DNA from 2 places in the Saccharothrix sp. CCNWYY140 genome. Region 1 is predicted to be linked to the other one. Evidence: riboswitches for the same ligand, from Rfam matches in the RefSeq annotation. Region 1 holds a riboswitch; the other holds the start of a gene.

Region 1 (7,464 bases):
GTCTGGAACAACCGCTCGCCGGCGACGATCCTGGCCGCGTTCGGCAAGCTGGTCGACCAGATGCGGGCGGACAACCCGGACGTGAAGGTCCTGGTCGCGCAGATCATCCCGATGAACCCGGCCAACTGCGCGGAGTGCGCGCAGCGGGTGGTCGACCTGAACGCGGCGATCCCCGGGTGGGCGGCGGCGAAGTCCACCGCCCGGTCGCCGGTGGTCGTGGTGGACCAGTGGACCGGGTTCTCCACGTCCGCCGACACCGGGGACGGGGTGCACCCCAACGCGTCGGGGGACCGGAAGATCGCGAACCGGTGGTTCCCCGCTGTGGTGAACGCGTTGGGCGGGGTCTCGCCGACGACCACGACCACGACGACGACCACGACGACCACGACGACTTCGCCGGGGTCCACGTGTGACGCGGTGGTCAAGGTGGTCAGCAAGTGGCCGGGCGGGTTCCAGGTCGAGATCACCTTCACCAACCGGGGCACCACGGCCACCTCGTCCTGGTCGGTCGGGTTCGCGCTGGCCCAGGGCATGACCGTGGCGCAGGTGTGGAACGGCACGGTCAGCCAGTCCGGGCTGAACGTCACCGTCCGCAACGTGTCCTGGAACGCGCTGGTCATGCCCGGCGGTTCGGCGACCACCGGGATGATCGTCAACGGCGACCCGACCGGCTGGAACCCCACGCCGATCTGCGGTCTGTCCTGAGTGGACACTGCCGGTTGTGCTCATCTCGGAGCACAACCGGCAGTGTTGTCAGAAGTCCTCGTCCAGGGAGACCGTGCCCGACACGGCGACCTGGTAGGCCGAGACGCGCCGCTCGAAGAAGTTGGTCAGCTCCTGCACGTCCTGCAACTCCATGAACGGGAACGGGTTCGACGCGCCGAACACCGGGTCCATGCCCAGCCGCACCAGCCGCTGGTCGGCCACGTAGGACAGGTACTCGCGCATGTCACGGGCGTTCATGCCGGCCAGGCCGTCGCCGCAGACGTCCTGCGCGAACCGGAACTCCGCCTCGACCGCCTCCTGGAGCATGGCGGTCACCTGAGCGCGCAGGTCGTCGTCGAACAGGTCCGGTTCTTCGTTGCGAACCGTGTCCACGATGCTGAAGGCGAAGTTCATGTGCATGGACTCGTCGCGGAACACCCAGTTCGTGCCGGTGGCGAGGCCTTGCAGCAGGCCGCGCGAGCGCAGCCAGTAGACGTAGGCGAAGGCGCCGTAGAAGAACAAGCCCTCGATGCACGCGGCGAAGCAGATCAGGTTGAGCAGGAACGCGCGGCGGTCCTCACGGGTGCGCAGCGCGGTCAGGCCGTTGATCGAGTCGATCCACTTGAAGCAGAACTCGCCCTTGGCGCGGATCGACGGGATGTGCTCGATCGCCGCGAACGCCTGCGCGCGCTCGTCGTGGTCGGGCAGGTAGGTGTCCAGCAGGGTCAGGTAGAACTGGACGTGGACTGCCTCCTCGAACAGTTGGCGGGAGAGGTAGAGGCGGGCCTCGGGCGCGTTGACGTGCTGGTAGAGGTTGAGCACGAGGTTGTTGGCCACGATCGAGTCGCCGGTGGCGAAGAACGCGACCAGCCGCTTGACCAGGTGGTGTTCGGCGGGGGTCAGGCGGGCCAGGTCGGCGACGTCGGCGGCGAGGTCCACCTCCTCGACGGTCCACGTGTTGCGGATCGCGGCCCGGTACTGCTCGTAGAAGTCGGGGTAGCGCATGGGGCGCAGGGTCAGGTCCATGCCGGGGTCGAGCAGGAGGGCGGTCACTGGCAGGCCTCGCAGGTCTCGGGGTTCTCCAGGGAGCAGGCGATCGCGGTGGTGGTGATCGTCGTTTGGGCGATGCGCGTCGCCGGGCGGGAACGCAGGTAGTAGGTGGTCTTGAGGCCCGCGCGCCAGGCGTAGGCGTACATCGACGACAGCTTGCCGATCGTCGGGGCGGCGGAGAACAGGTTGAGCGACTGGCTCTGGTCCACGTACGGCGTGCGCGCGGCGGCGAGGTCGATCAGCGCCTTCTGCGGCAGTTCCCACGCGGTGCGGTAGCGGGCCTTCAAGTCGGCGGGCAGGTCGAGGCCCTGGATCGAGCCGTCGGCCTGCTTGATGGCGTCGCGGGTGGCCTGGTCCCAGCGGCCCAGGTCCTTGAGGTCGCGCACCAGGTACGGGTTGACCTGGAGGAACTCCCCGGACAGGGTCTCGCGCTTGAACAGCGTGGACACCACCGGCTCGATGCACTCCGAACAGCCCGCGATGGACGCGATGGTGGCGGTGGGCGCGATGGCCACGATCAGCGAGTTGCGCAGGCCGTGGCGGGCGATCTTGTCGCGGAGCCGTTGCCAGCGCTCGGGTTGGCGCGGTGCGGCGTCCGGGAAGTGGTCGAGGTGCAGTTGACCGCGCGCGGCGCGGGTGGCGCCGAACTCCGGGTGCGGACCGTGCTTCTCGGCCAGTTCCGCCGAGGTCTCGAACGCGGTCAGCGCGATCTCCTCGGCGATCCGGGTGGACAGCTCCAGCGCCTCGGGGGAGTCGAACGCGAGCTTGTGCTGGAAGAACACGTCGGCCAGCCCCATCACGCCCAGCCCGACCGGCCGCCACCGCCGGTTGCCGCCGCCCGCCGACGAGGTGGGGTAGTAGGTGAGGTCGATCGTGCGGTCCAGGAACTTCACCGCCGTGCGGACGGTCGCGCGCAGGCGGTCCCAGTCCATGTCGTCGCCGGTGACGTGCCGGGCCAGGTTCACCGAGCCGAGGTTGCAGACGGCGGTCTCGTCGTCGCTGGTGACCTCCAGGATCTCGGTGCACAGGTTGGAGAGGTGGATGACGTTGCCCGGGACCGCGGTCTGGTTGGAGGCGCGGTTCGCGGCGTCCTTGAACGTCATCCAGCCGTTGCCGGTCTGGGCCAGCGTGCGCATCATGCGGCCGTAGAGCGCGCGGGCCGGCACCGTCCTTTTGGCGAGGTTTTCGTGTTCGGCTGTTTTGTAGGCGGCGTCGAAGTCCGCGCCCGACAGGTCGGTCAGGTGCGGGACGTCCGTGGGGTCGAACAGCGACCAGTCGGCGTCCTGCTCGACGCGGCGCATGAACTCGTCGGGCACCCACAGCGCCAGGTTGAGGTTGTGCGTGCGCTGCGCCTCGTCACCGGTGTTGTCCCGCAGCTCCAGGAACTCCTCGACGTCGGCGTGCCACGGTTCGAGGTAGACACAGGCAGCGCCCTTGCGCCGGCCGCCTTGGTTGACCGCGGCGACCGAGGCGTCCAGCGTGCGCAGCCAGGGCACGATGCCGTTGGAACGGCCGTTGGTGCCCCTGATCAGCGAGCCGCGGGAACGGATGCGCGTCCACGAGATGCCGATGCCACCGGAGAACTTCGACAGCCGGGCGACCTCGCCGTAGCGGTGGTAGATCGACTCCAGCTCGTCGCGGGGCGAGTCGAGCAGGAAGCAGGAGGACAGCTGCGGGTGGCGGGTGCCGGCGTTGAAGAGGGTGGGTGAGCTGGGCAGGTAGTCCAGGCGGGACAGGAGGGCGTAGAGCTCGCGCGCTTCCTCGACCGTCTCGGACAGCCCGCAGGCGACACGCAGGAAGAAGTGCTGCGGCGCCTCGATGACCGTGCGCTCCTCGGGGTGCCGCAACAGGTACCGGTCGTACACCGTCCGCAGCCCGAAGTACTCGAACCGATCCGTCGCACCTTCGTCCACCGTCGCGTCCAACGCTGTGGCGTTCCGCTCGACGAAGCCAGCAAGCCGTTCAGACAACAACCCCAGCCGCGCCGCCCGCGCGACTACGCTCGAGAACCGGTCTTGCCCCACTTCTTCGGCGATGGCCCGAGCAAGCAGGCGAGCGGCAAGCTTGGAGTACTGCGGGTCGGTGGCAGTCAGCGCGGCAGCGGCACGAACCGCCAGGTCACGCGGGTCACCGTCGGTGTTCAACCCCGACTCGACCAGGCGCAGGACCCGATCGGTGTGTACGTCGGGCAGATCGCCGGCCAACTGCGCCACTTCCCGCCGCAGCGCATCCGGCACAGACCGCGGGCCGTCCACAGGCCGCGCGTCGACAACGGTCAAGGCTCTCTCCTCGTGAGCAGGACCAAACCGCGCACCGAGGTGTTTCGGCACGCGCACAGGTGGCAGGTGTTCGGACTCGCGGGCACCGTGCACAGACCTACTGGCCGTCGCTTCCCAGGCACGAAACCCAGTGCTCGTTGACGGCTGTCGTTCCCGCTCACCGCTGCGGGGCAGTCCCGGACTCACACCGGGTTCCCTCTTGCGTCACCGGGTAGGACGGTGATCCACCAGCGGGCTGGACACTACATGTTGTGGGTGGATCTGTGAACAGGCACCAGGTGGTGTGTCAGGTAGATCGAATCTGGTAGAGGGGATGTTCGACCCGATCGAGTGACATGCAGGATCGGGAACCACTTCGGAGGTCACGCGTCCCGTGATATGGAGCGGGCGGGCAAGACGGCGGCCCCCATCACCGCCACACCCCAACACCCGCACTCGACCCCTACCCACCACCGACCCCGCCACCACCGACCCCGCCCAGCTCCCGAGCGCCCACCTCGGCCCCGGCCCGCCCGGCGGACTCGCGCTCAACCCGACTGGCTTCGCACCTGCCCGGCCTGGCCTCCGCCCGTCCCGCCGCACACCTGCCCTCGCCCGCCGCGCAGCCTCGCCCGCCGCGCGGCCCCCATCCGCGACCCCGCCTCGCCCCGGCTCACCCCGCCCTGCCTGCCGCGCCCTGCCTGCCGCGCCCTGCCTGCCGCGCCCTGCCTGCCGCGCCCTGCCTGCCGCGCCCTGCCAGTCCCGCTGGCCCATCCTCGGCCCGCCGCAGCCCACCCATCCGCGCTCTGTCCACCCGCGGTGACCCGATCCCGCAGTCCGCAGCCCGCGCAGCCCGCAGCCCCGGCTAATCGGCAGTTGGCGGTCCGGCTGGCGGCGCGCAATCGGCGGCTCGCAGTGGCGGCGGGGGAGGGGGTGGCGCGGGTACCGTTGGGGGTATGACCCAGCGCAAGCCTGCCGGTGTCGGCTTTGAGACGTGGGTGGAGCGGCAGATTCGCGAGGCTCAGGAGAAGGGCGAGTTCGACGGGTTGCCTGGGGCCGGCAAGCCGTTGGCCGGGTTGTCCGGGGCGCATGACGAGTTGTGGTGGGTCAAGGAGAAAGTGCGCCGGGAAGAGGGCAGCGTGTTGCCGCCGACCCTCCAGCTCCGCAAGGAGGCGGCGGAGGCTCGTGAGGCGGCCGGGAGGGCGGCGTCCGAGGAGGAGGTGCGGCGGATTCTCGGGGAGATCAACGCGAAGATCACCGAGGCGATCCGCAAACCGATGTCCGGGCCGCCGTTGAACCTGATGACCTTCGACGTCGAGCACGTCGTACGGGAGTGGCGGCTCAAGCGCTCCTGAGCGTTCGCAGGAAAGTCCCGAATGTGGTTGGGGCGAAGCGCAAAGGGGGCGTGTGCGGGTTTTTTGAGTCGCGGACCAGGACTGTTGTGTTGGTGTGGGCCAGTTCGACGCAGTCGCCGCCGGTGCCGCCGCTGTGGGTTGACTTGCGCCAGGTTGTCGTCCGTGGCTCCGGTGTCATCGGGATTTCTCCAGCGTGGTCAGGAGTGCGGAGGTTTTCTGGGGGGACAGGGCGGTTCGGCGGAGGGTTTCGAAGGACTCCTCGTAACGCGCGATGTGGCTTGGTTCCTCGACTGTGGCGGCGGTGGTCAGGGCTTCCAGGTAGACGATCGGGTCGCTGTCCGGCAGGCGCAGCAGGACGAACGGGTAGCCGGTGAGGGTGTGCGCCGGGGCGTCCAGCGGCACGACCTGGAGAGTCACGTTGGGCAGCGTGGCCAGCTTGCGCAGGTGGCGGTACTGGCCGCGCATGACCTCCGGTGAGCCGACGCCGGTCCACAGGGCGGCCTCGTGCAGGATCACGTGCAGCCACTGCTCGCCGTCGATGATGCGGTCCAGCCGTGCGAGGCGCGCTCCGACGAGCCGGTCCACGTCCTCCGGCTCGTGGTGCGGGTGGGTGCAGAGCAGGGCGCGGGCGTAGTCGGCTGTCTGGAGTGGACCGGGGACCAGTTCCGCTTGGTAGCGAAGGACTTCCACCGCCAGCTGTTCCAGAGCGTGGAACCTGCGGAAGAACGTCGGCAGGACCGTGCCGAAACCGTTGCGGGGACGGCGTTTGCGGGCCTCGCGCGCCAAGTCTTCGAGCGGTTCGCGAACCTCGCAGCAAGTGCCGTAGTGGTCCAGCAGGATGGTCAGCTCGCCGTGTCGGATGGACACGTCGCCGACCTCGATGCGCCGGATCTTCGCGGGCGAGCAGTCCAGCACCGTGGCCGCGTGCTCTTGGCTGATGCCCCTGGCTTCGCGCAGTCGGGCGAGCGCCTGTCCGAGCTTCAGCTTGGCCGCCGTGGGACTCGCGCCGTTCCCGGGCATCGCCTACCTCGCCTCTCGTTCGCCATCGGGTGGGTGGTCGAGTCTGCCGCATTGTTGTGTTGGACAGGACAGTCTTCACACGAAGGTGTACTCGTGAAGTCTGCACGTGCAGGTTAACTTTGAAGGTAAGAACTCCGGGGGGAGGATCTGCGCGACTGCGTCCCTGCGCGGTGAGCTGCGAGCCGCGAGCAGCGACAGCGAGTTGTGGGCTGTGGGCTGTGGACTGGGTGACTGGCGCCGGGCGAGGCGGTTTGGTGGGCTGTCGGATCGGGGTGCGGGGCCTGGGGTGCCTGCGGGGTCAGTGGTCGCGGGCACGGCGGATGCCGACGGGTGGCCGCCGACTGAGTGGCTGCCGACGGGGTGGCCGCCGACGGGCTGCCGGTGGGGTGGCGTGGGCTGGCGGCTGAGGGTGGTTCGCGGGGGCGCGTGGGTCCGGCGGTGAGCGTGGGTTTGCCGTTAGTGGTTTCCCTCCGGTGTGCCTGGTGTGCGTGCTGCGAGGAGGGATTCACCGATGAGCTTCACCCGGACTGTCGTCAAGGGCTACGCGAAAGGGCAGACGATCCGCGCGCTGGCCGCGGCGACAGGTCGGTCCTACGGCGCTGTCCGCAGCACGCTCGTCGCAGAAGGCGTTCTGCTGCGCAGTCGAGGGCACCGGCGGTCCAAGGTCAAGCGGGTGTTGCCGGTTCGGGATGCTCGACTGCGGCGGCAGGAGTTGTCGCTCGAACTGCTGCGTGCCCGGCTGGCTTCGGGGCTGACGGGTGCGGCGGCGGGGCGGCGGGCGGGTATCAGCCAGTCCAAGGTGTCCAAAGTGGAGACCGGGCGGCTGGTGCCCAAGCTCGTCGACGTGCAGCGGCTCGCCGACGTGTACCGGGTGACGCCGGAGGTGCGGCGGCGGTTGCTCGCGTTGGCGGAGGAGGTGGTGGGGGAGGCGGCGCATCGGCGGGCTGTGGTGCACCGCGGGGTTTCCGGGCGGCAGGTGGTCGTGGCGCGGACCGAGGCGGCGGCAGACACCGTGCGGGTGCTGGGGTTGACCAGCCTCCCGCCGCAGCTGCTGCGCACGCCGGCGCGCGACCGGC
Region 2 (7,464 bases), on a different contig from region 1:
TGACCTCGACCGAACGCGGGCTGACCGAGCTCGCGCTGGACACCATCGGCCGTGAGCTGTTCGACGCCACCGTGTGCGGTGACGAGGTCGAAGGCCGCAACAAGCCTTTGCCGGACCCGTACCTGAAGGCGGCCCGACTGCTCGGCGTGGACGCGTCTCGCTGCGTCGCCATCGAGGATTCGCCGACCGGCGTGTCTTCGGCTGTCGCGGCGGGCTGCACGGTGCTGGTCGTGCCGTGCGACGTGCCGGTGCAGGCGGGGGAGCGGCGGATCTTCCGTGAGTCCCTGATCGGCGTGGACCTCGACGTGCTGGCGGCGCTGCGCGCCTGATTCCCGGTCCCGGACGGCTCAATGCCCGGGACCGGGTTCCGATCAGGCCGCCAGTGCTTGCGCGCGGGCGGTCGACTTGCGCACCGAAGGGTCGGTGAGCAGGCCGAACACCACGCCCAGGCCCAGCCACAGGGTGGCGGTTTCGGCGAGGGACGCCAGGCGGAACTGCCACAGGACGTCGCTGGGCATGTCCGCCGGGATCGGGTCCGGCGGGGCCGGGAAGGCCAGCAGGACCACCACGACACCGGTGATCGCGGCCAGCGCCACCACCGTCGAGCGGACCGGCGCGGCCAGGTGGGTCAGGCGGGAGGCCAGGTAGCTCGACCCGTAGACCACCACGAACCCCGCCGCGATGACGCCCAGGTAGAGCAGCGTCCGGTAGTCCACGGTGTCCGGGTTGCCCACCGCGGGCGGGTTGGCCGGGTACTTCACCGCGGGCAGCAGGGCCGCCGCGCCGAACGCCGCCGCGCCCAGCGTCACGCTGCGGGTGAACGGCGGGCGGTTGGTGAACCAGCGGCGGCTGCCCGCGTAGGCGGTGGCGAACAACGCGCCGATCGCCAAGCCGACGATCACCGCCGCCAGCACGCCGCCGACCATCTGAGTGCCTCGGCCGAACAGCTCGCCGTGGTCGTGCCCGCCCGATTCCGCCGCGGGTTCCGCGGCGGCACGTGCCTCCTCAACGGCCAACGCCGCCCGGATGGGCACCTCCACGACGACGAGCCCGACGAGGCCCGCCAGCAATCCGGCTATGCCGCCCGCGCCGACTCCGCGCAGCAGCACGCCCTTGTAAGTGGTCATGGTCGGGTGCCTAGTGGCACGGGACGCCGAGCGCGTGGCGCCCGTCGTGGAAGAACTCGTGCAGCGACTCGGCGGCGTGACCGAGGGCGATGCCGTTCTCCTGGAGGACGAGCCAGGTCACCATCAGCGCGACCAGCGCGACGGCATAGGCCCACCGGGGGATGGGAAGGGAAAGGTGGTGCGCGGGGCTCGTCATGACGGCCTCCTCCATACCTCGTGGAAGGTCAACAACAACTCGCGCCGCAGCCGGTCTCCTGACTCCCGGATCGACACCGTCCCCGCGTCTTCCCAGCCGCACCGTGCGACCAGTGACGTTCTCGGCGGGTTGGCTCCCCGGTCACAGTGGCGAGGACCGCGCCGGATTCCCACCGGCTTCCCGTCCACTGCGGCGCTGGAACCGTAAAGGTCCACAACGCCCCGGCACAACCGACCAGACGAGTTGTCATCCACCTCACGCTCGGTCCACCTCGGCGAATGGAGCAGCGCCCTGCGGCGAGCGCGGGCGGGAGCCGGTGGTTCGCGAGGGCGCGAAGGGTGGTTGGCAGAGGGCGGGCCGCCTCGCCGGCCGCGGGCGGCCTGGCTGGCTGCGGGCGGCCTGGCTGGCTGCGGGCGGCCTGGCTGGCTGCGGGCGGCGTGGCTGGCTGCGGGCGGCGTGGCTGGCTGCGGGCGGCCTGGCTGGCTGCGGGCGGCGTGGCTGGCTGCGGGCGGCGTGGCTGGCTGTGGGCGGCGGCGTGGCCGGCTGTCGTGGGAGCGGGTGGCCGGCTGGGGCGGCAGCGGGCGGGCCGCCTCAGTGGCGTGGGTGGATCACCTTGGCGGGAGGGGACAGTCGCCGCAGGTGCCGCCGCCGTCGAGGCGGTAGTACAGGCAGCAGCTGCGCCGGCGGAACGCGACCTCGCCGGGGAAGGGGATGAAGTCGCCCGAGCCCTTGAGCGGCGGTTCCGACAGCAGCCGTTCGCCGACCGCCACGCAGTGCTCCGCCGACGCGATACCGCTGCGCGCGACCGTCTTGAGCGCGCCGGCGATCGAGGACGCGGCGTTGCCCCACAGCAGCCCGCTCGCCACCGGCACCACCGACCGCACCGCCTCGACCACCGGCTCCAGCGACTCGGCGATCCCGACGCCCGGCGTGGCTTGATCGATCCGCACGCGCAGCCCCTCCGGCCCGTAGTGCCACCACAGGTTGTCGGGTCGGATGTCGGGCGCGGTCCCGTCGACGGCGTGCGCGGCGGCTGTCGGGCACAGCAGGCGCGCGGTGTAGCTGAGGAAGAACAGCGACGCCGCCACCCGCCGCTCCCGCGTCCGGTAGCGCTCCCCGATGGCGTCGAGGGTCCGCGGCAGCGCGGGTCCGTCGAGCAAGTCCGCGCCGGACCTCCACTCCTCGCCCGGACGGCCGATGTCGAGCGCGAAGAACGGGCTGAGACCGCGCACCTGGCGCAGGGTGGACAACACGGCGGCGAAGTCGGGCACGTCGCCTAGTCTGCCGCCCGTGGACGCACTGGGGCTGGGACTCACCTTCGGCTTGGCCGCGAGCATCAGCCCCGGACCGCTGTTGGTGCTGGTGGTGACCTCGGCGCTGCGGTCGGGTTGGCGTGCCGGCGCGTTGGCCGCGTGCGCGCCCCTGCTGTCGGACGCCGTCGTGGTCGGCGTGACCGTGCTCGTGCTCGACCGACTCCCCGCACGGGCGCTGGGCGTCCTCGGGGTCGTCGGCGCGGTGTTCGTCGTGTGGAGCGGCGTGCAGACCGTGCGCGAAGCCCGAACCGCCACCCTCGACAGCTCCGCCGAGGCAGGCGGCGACGCCCTGCGCCGCGCCGCGCTGGTGAACCTCCTCAGCCCACACCCGTGGGTCGCCTGGGCCACCGCCCTCGGTCCGCTGACGATCACGACGTGGCGCGCGTCGGCCGGCGCGGCAGTGGCTCTGCTGGTCGGCTTCTACGTGATGCTCATCGGCGGCAAGGTCGTCATCGCCGTCCTCATCGCACGCGGCAGGCGACGGCTCAGCGACACCGGCTACCGGCGCGCGCTGACCGGCGCCGGCGTGCTGCTGGCCCTCGCCGGTGTGGCGCTGGGGATCGAGTTCGCCGGCTACGGCACCTGAGGTCGGTCGGGACAAGCAAGCGGTCAGGACGGGTAGGCGGTCAGACAGTGGGCGGTCAGGGCAGGTAGAAGGTGATCAGGTCGGAGCGGATCGGCGGGAACAGGGTGTGCATCAGGTCCGCGTTCGGTCCCGGGTAGACGTCCGGCTCGCGCGCGGTCAGGCCGCGCAGGCCGTACGGCCCGAACAGCAGTGACGCCAGCTTGTCCGGAGCCACACCGCAGCCGCCCGCCACACCCGGCGCCTGCATGGTGCCGCCCGCCACCACCTCGCCCACCTCGCCGGCCTTGAACGGCAGGCGCACGTGGGAGCGGTAGAACGACACGACGGCCTCGCCCTCCGCGTCGGCGAACTCCGACACGGCCAGCCGCCGGCCGAACACCGGGCGCAGGTGGTCCAGCAGCGCCACCGGGTCGGCGATGCGCACGTAGTACGAGTTCGCCTCCTCCGGCGCGGGACCCAGGAACGGCTCCAGGGCCTCGCCGGCCAACGTGCCCGGACGCTCGTTCGCCGTCGTCGCACCGGTGTGCGCCAGCAGCGCCTGCACCGCACCGGCCTCCGTCACGGCGACCTCGGCCAGGCGCACGCCCTCCTCCGGCGGCGTGGACCGGCCGGAGCCGACCGGCACGCCGTCGCGCTCCACCAGCCACTGCGTGCTGCCGTCGCGCGCGATCAGCCAACGCCACAGCCCCAGGGAGTGCGGCATCGACAGGTCCGCCCGCGCCTGCTCGGCCTCCTGGAGGCGGTGCAGCGTCGGGATGTCGTCGAACGTCGCCTCGCGCACGGTGTACCCGTCGGCGGACGCACCCGCGCCCACCACGGGCCGGACCGGCGAGATGGGGATCGCGTACGTGTACCCGAACAGCCGGTAGAAGTACGGGATGCCCAACATCACCTGCACGAGCTGCCCGCGCGCGGCGGACCGCTCGTGCGCCCAGTCCATCAGGGCACGCACCAGCCCGCGACCCTCGTAGTCGCGATGGGTGGCGACCAGCTCCACCTGCCCCGCCGGGATCTCGACGCCGTCGAGGACCAACGTCTCGTCCAGCAGGGTGGCGGTGGAGACCACCCGGTCACCGTCCACGACGACCGCGCACGCCTCCCACCCGGCGTCCGGGTCCTCGACCACCAGGCGGTGGTCGACGGCGTCCTCGGGCTCGCCGCGCTCGGTGAGCAACGCGCCGATCTGGTCGAGGTCACGCGGCTCGGCGGTGCGCAGCACCAGCCCGTCCGACAGCGTCATGGTCGCAGTGTCGAGGGTGACCCTCCTTCCCTTCCACCGGTTTTCCGGTTGATCCGATTTGGCGCGCGGCTTCCCGCTGATCGACAATCCGCGCATGTCCTGGCTGCCGTCCGACTTCGTCCACCCGACCCACGTCGACCTGGGCACGGGCCACCACCTGCGGCCCATCCGGGAGTCCGATGTGGACCTGGACTACCCGGCGGTCATGAACTCACGCGACCGGCTCTGGTCCCTCTACGGCGAGAAGTGGGGGTGGCCGCCCGCGACCATGACCCACGAGGCCGACCGCCTCGACCTCGCCCGCCACGAGCGTGAAGCCGAGGCCCACGAGTCCTTCAACTACGCCCTGTTCGACCGGGACGAGACGGCGCTGCTGGGCTGTGTCTACATCGACCCGGTCGACACCGACTCGGCCGAGGACGCGCTCATCTCCTGGTGGGTGGTCGACGAGCACGCGGGCACCGACCTCGAACGCGCGCTGGACGCTTTCGTGCCGGAGTGGATCGCCCGCGACTGGCCGTTCACCAGACCGAAGTTCGGCATCTGAGCCCTCGGTAGCGGCCTCGGGCGCGATGGTGGTGTGCATGGCTGTGCTCCGTTTCGTTGGCATGGCTGGAAGTTGGGTCAGCGGGTCAGCGGGTCAGGCGGTCTGGGGTCGATCAGGGTGTGCCCGACGTGCTCGGCTCGGGTAGGCCGGCGGCGACCTGGGTGATCGCCTCGCGGACCAAGGGCTTGAGTGGGACCGGGGGGTCGGCGTGGACCCAGCGGTCGGTCGCGACCTGGATGGCCGCGCCCACCGACGCCGCCACCAGGCGGGGGTAGAGCTGCTCGACATCGGTGCCCGTGCGCTCCGCGATCGCCCGCGCCAGCTCGCGTTCGACCTCCGTGCCGGCGCGGGACAGCTCGCCGATGAGGGCGGGCTCGCTCACCATCAGCCGGACACCGGCGGTCCACTCCGGGTCCGGCTGCTCCACGCCCTCGGACGCGCCCCCGGACTCGGACCCGGACTCGGACCCGAACTCGGCCAGTGCGGCCTCCAGGATCGCCTCCCACAGCGACTCCTCCTGGGGGCGCAGCCGCACCTGGACGGCGAGCCTGCGCCCCCGGTCGACCTGGCGGGACGTGATCGCCTCGGCCTTGCTGGAGAAGTAGTTGTTGAAGGTGCGGGCCGACACCCCCGCCGCCGCGGCGATGTCCTCGACCAGGACGTTCTCCAGGCCGCGCTCGACCGCCAGCCGCAGTGCCGCCCGGCTCAGCGCCTGCCGGGTCTCCAGCTTCTTGCGCTCGCGCAAACCCATTCCGTCGTCCATGTGATCAAGCTACCAGAAGTTGCGGGCTCCGCAAGTTTTCGGGGCACGCAACTTTGGGGTGATTGTGTGCCCCCGTTCGGGGGATGGGAGGATGAGCCCCCGTGAAGACCTTCGACGAGCTGTTCGCCGAGCTGAGCGAACGCGCCCGCACCCGCCCCGAGGGCTCCGCCACCGCAGCGGCCCTGGAGGCGGGCGTCCATGCGCAGGGCAAGAAGGTGCTCGAGGAGGCCGGTGAGGTCTGGATCGCCGCGGAGCACGAGTCCGACGAGCGGCTGGCCGAGGAGGTCTCCCAACTGCTGTACCGGGTCCAGGTGCTCATGCTCGGCCGCGGGCTGACCCTCGAAGACGTGTACAAGCACCTGTGACCTGACTTGGCCGGGGTGCTCAGCGGGTTCGTGCCCATCTGGGTGCTCACGGTGGTCGGGTTCGTCGCCGCGCGCACCAACGTGCTCGGCGACCGCGCCGAAACGGTGCTCGGCCGGTTCGCGTTCTACCTCGCCATGCCGGCGGTCCTGTTCACGACCCTGTTGAACGGCAAGCCCGGCGCGTTGGCGAACAAGGGCGTGCTGGCCTTCGTCATCGCCACGTTCGTCGTCGGTGCGATCGGCCTGCTCGTGCACTGGAAGGTGTTCGGCAGGCCGTTGCCCGACCGGGCGCTGGCCGCGATGGCGGGCGCCTACGTCAACTCCGGCAACCTCGGCATCCCGGTCGCGGTCGGCATCCTCGGCGATTCGTCGTTCATGGTCGCCGTGCTGCTGTTCCAGCCCGTTTTCGTGATGCCGATGGTGCTGGCGGCCGTCGAGGTCGGCTCGGGCAAGCGCGGCGGCACGCTGAAGACGCTGGTCACGCTGCCCGTGCGCAACCCGATCATCCTCGCCTCGCTGCTGGGCGTGGTGGTCGGCGCGACCGGGTGGCGACCGCCGGAGCTGGTGCTGGAACCGCTGGCGGCACTGGGTTCCGCGGGCGTGCCGACGGCGTTGGTGGTGCTCGGCATGTCGCTGGGCGGGATGCGCCTGCCCGACCGGGCGGGCCGCGCGCAGCTCGGCGTCACGGTGCTGCTCAAGCTCCTGCTGCACCCGCTGGTGACGTTCCTGGGGTGCCTGGCGCTGGGCGTGGACGGGCCGCTGCGGCTGGCCGCCGTGGTGTGCGCGGCCCTGCCGACCGCCCAGAACGTCTACGTGTTGGCCCGCCAGTACCGGCCGGACGCCCGGCTGCCCCGCGACGCCGTGCTGCTGTCCACGGCCCTGTCGATGGTCACGTTGTCAGTGGTGACCGTGCTGCTCCAGTAGCGCCAGCACCTCGGCGTCCGTGGTCTGGTCGAACCGCCGGTAGAACCGCCCGACCGAGCGGAAGTCGGCGCGTTCGCGCGGGCACACCACCAGGTCGGCCACCTCGGACAGCTCCCGCACGGCCTCCGCCGCGCCCACCGGCACCGCCAGCACCAGCCGCCGCGGACCGGCCGCCCGGACCTCGCCCAACGCCGCCCGCGCGGTCACGCCCGTGGCCAGGCCGTCGTCGACGACCAGAACGTCCCGCCCGGCCACCGCGTGCCGCCCGGCCCCGTACACGTCGAGCCTGCGCCGCGCCTCCCGCCGCTCCTGCTCGACTGTGGGGGCCAGGTCAGCCGGCGACACGCCGAGGTAGGCCAGCGCGCGGGCGTCGAAGATCGGCTCACCGCCCGCGGTGACCGCG

What was found. Region 1 has a riboswitch for cobalamin ahead of WBN91_RS01635 (ribonucleoside-diphosphate reductase subunit alpha). Riboswitches for the same ligand answer to the same signal wherever they lie in the genome.
Positions count from the first base shown of each region.
Region 2: it holds a riboswitch for cobalamin, as region 1 does, so the genes downstream of both, WBN91_RS13570 (CbtB-domain containing protein) here and WBN91_RS01635 (ribonucleoside-diphosphate reductase subunit alpha) in region 1, are expected to answer to the same signal.

Region 1 is NZ_JBBEGC010000002.1:74,443-81,906, forward strand. Features, by position in the region: gene WBN91_RS01625 (cellulose binding domain-containing protein) at 1-705, shown strand, start outside; gene WBN91_RS01630 (ribonucleotide-diphosphate reductase subunit beta) at 754-1,758, opposite strand; gene WBN91_RS01635 (ribonucleoside-diphosphate reductase subunit alpha) at 1,755-4,034, opposite strand; cobalamin riboswitch at 4,079-4,278, opposite strand; gene WBN91_RS01640 (J-domain-containing protein) at 4,970-5,368, shown strand; gene WBN91_RS01645 (DUF397 domain-containing protein) at 5,355-5,546, opposite strand; gene WBN91_RS01650 (helix-turn-helix domain-containing protein) at 5,543-6,388, opposite strand; partial or broken gene WBN91_RS39100 (helix-turn-helix domain-containing protein) at 6,900-7,037, shown strand; gene WBN91_RS01655 (Scr1 family TA system antitoxin-like transcriptional regulator) at 7,062-7,464, shown strand, end outside.
Region 2 is NZ_JBBEGC010000022.1:17,718-25,181, forward strand. Features, by position in the region: gene WBN91_RS13560 (HAD family hydrolase) at 1-329, shown strand, start outside; gene WBN91_RS13565 (CbtA family protein) at 372-1,127, opposite strand; gene WBN91_RS13570 (CbtB-domain containing protein) at 1,138-1,323, opposite strand; cobalamin riboswitch at 1,355-1,530, opposite strand; gene WBN91_RS13575 ((2Fe-2S)-binding protein) at 1,932-2,594, opposite strand; gene WBN91_RS13580 (LysE family translocator) at 2,614-3,222, shown strand; gene WBN91_RS13585 (GNAT family N-acetyltransferase) at 3,278-4,462, opposite strand; gene WBN91_RS13590 (GNAT family N-acetyltransferase) at 4,557-5,009, shown strand; gene WBN91_RS13595 (acyl-CoA-like ligand-binding transcription factor) at 5,122-5,772, opposite strand; gene WBN91_RS13600 (phosphoribosyl-ATP diphosphatase) at 5,874-6,137, shown strand; gene WBN91_RS13605 (AEC family transporter) at 6,153-7,061, shown strand; gene WBN91_RS13610 (phosphoribosyltransferase) at 7,035-7,464, opposite strand, start outside.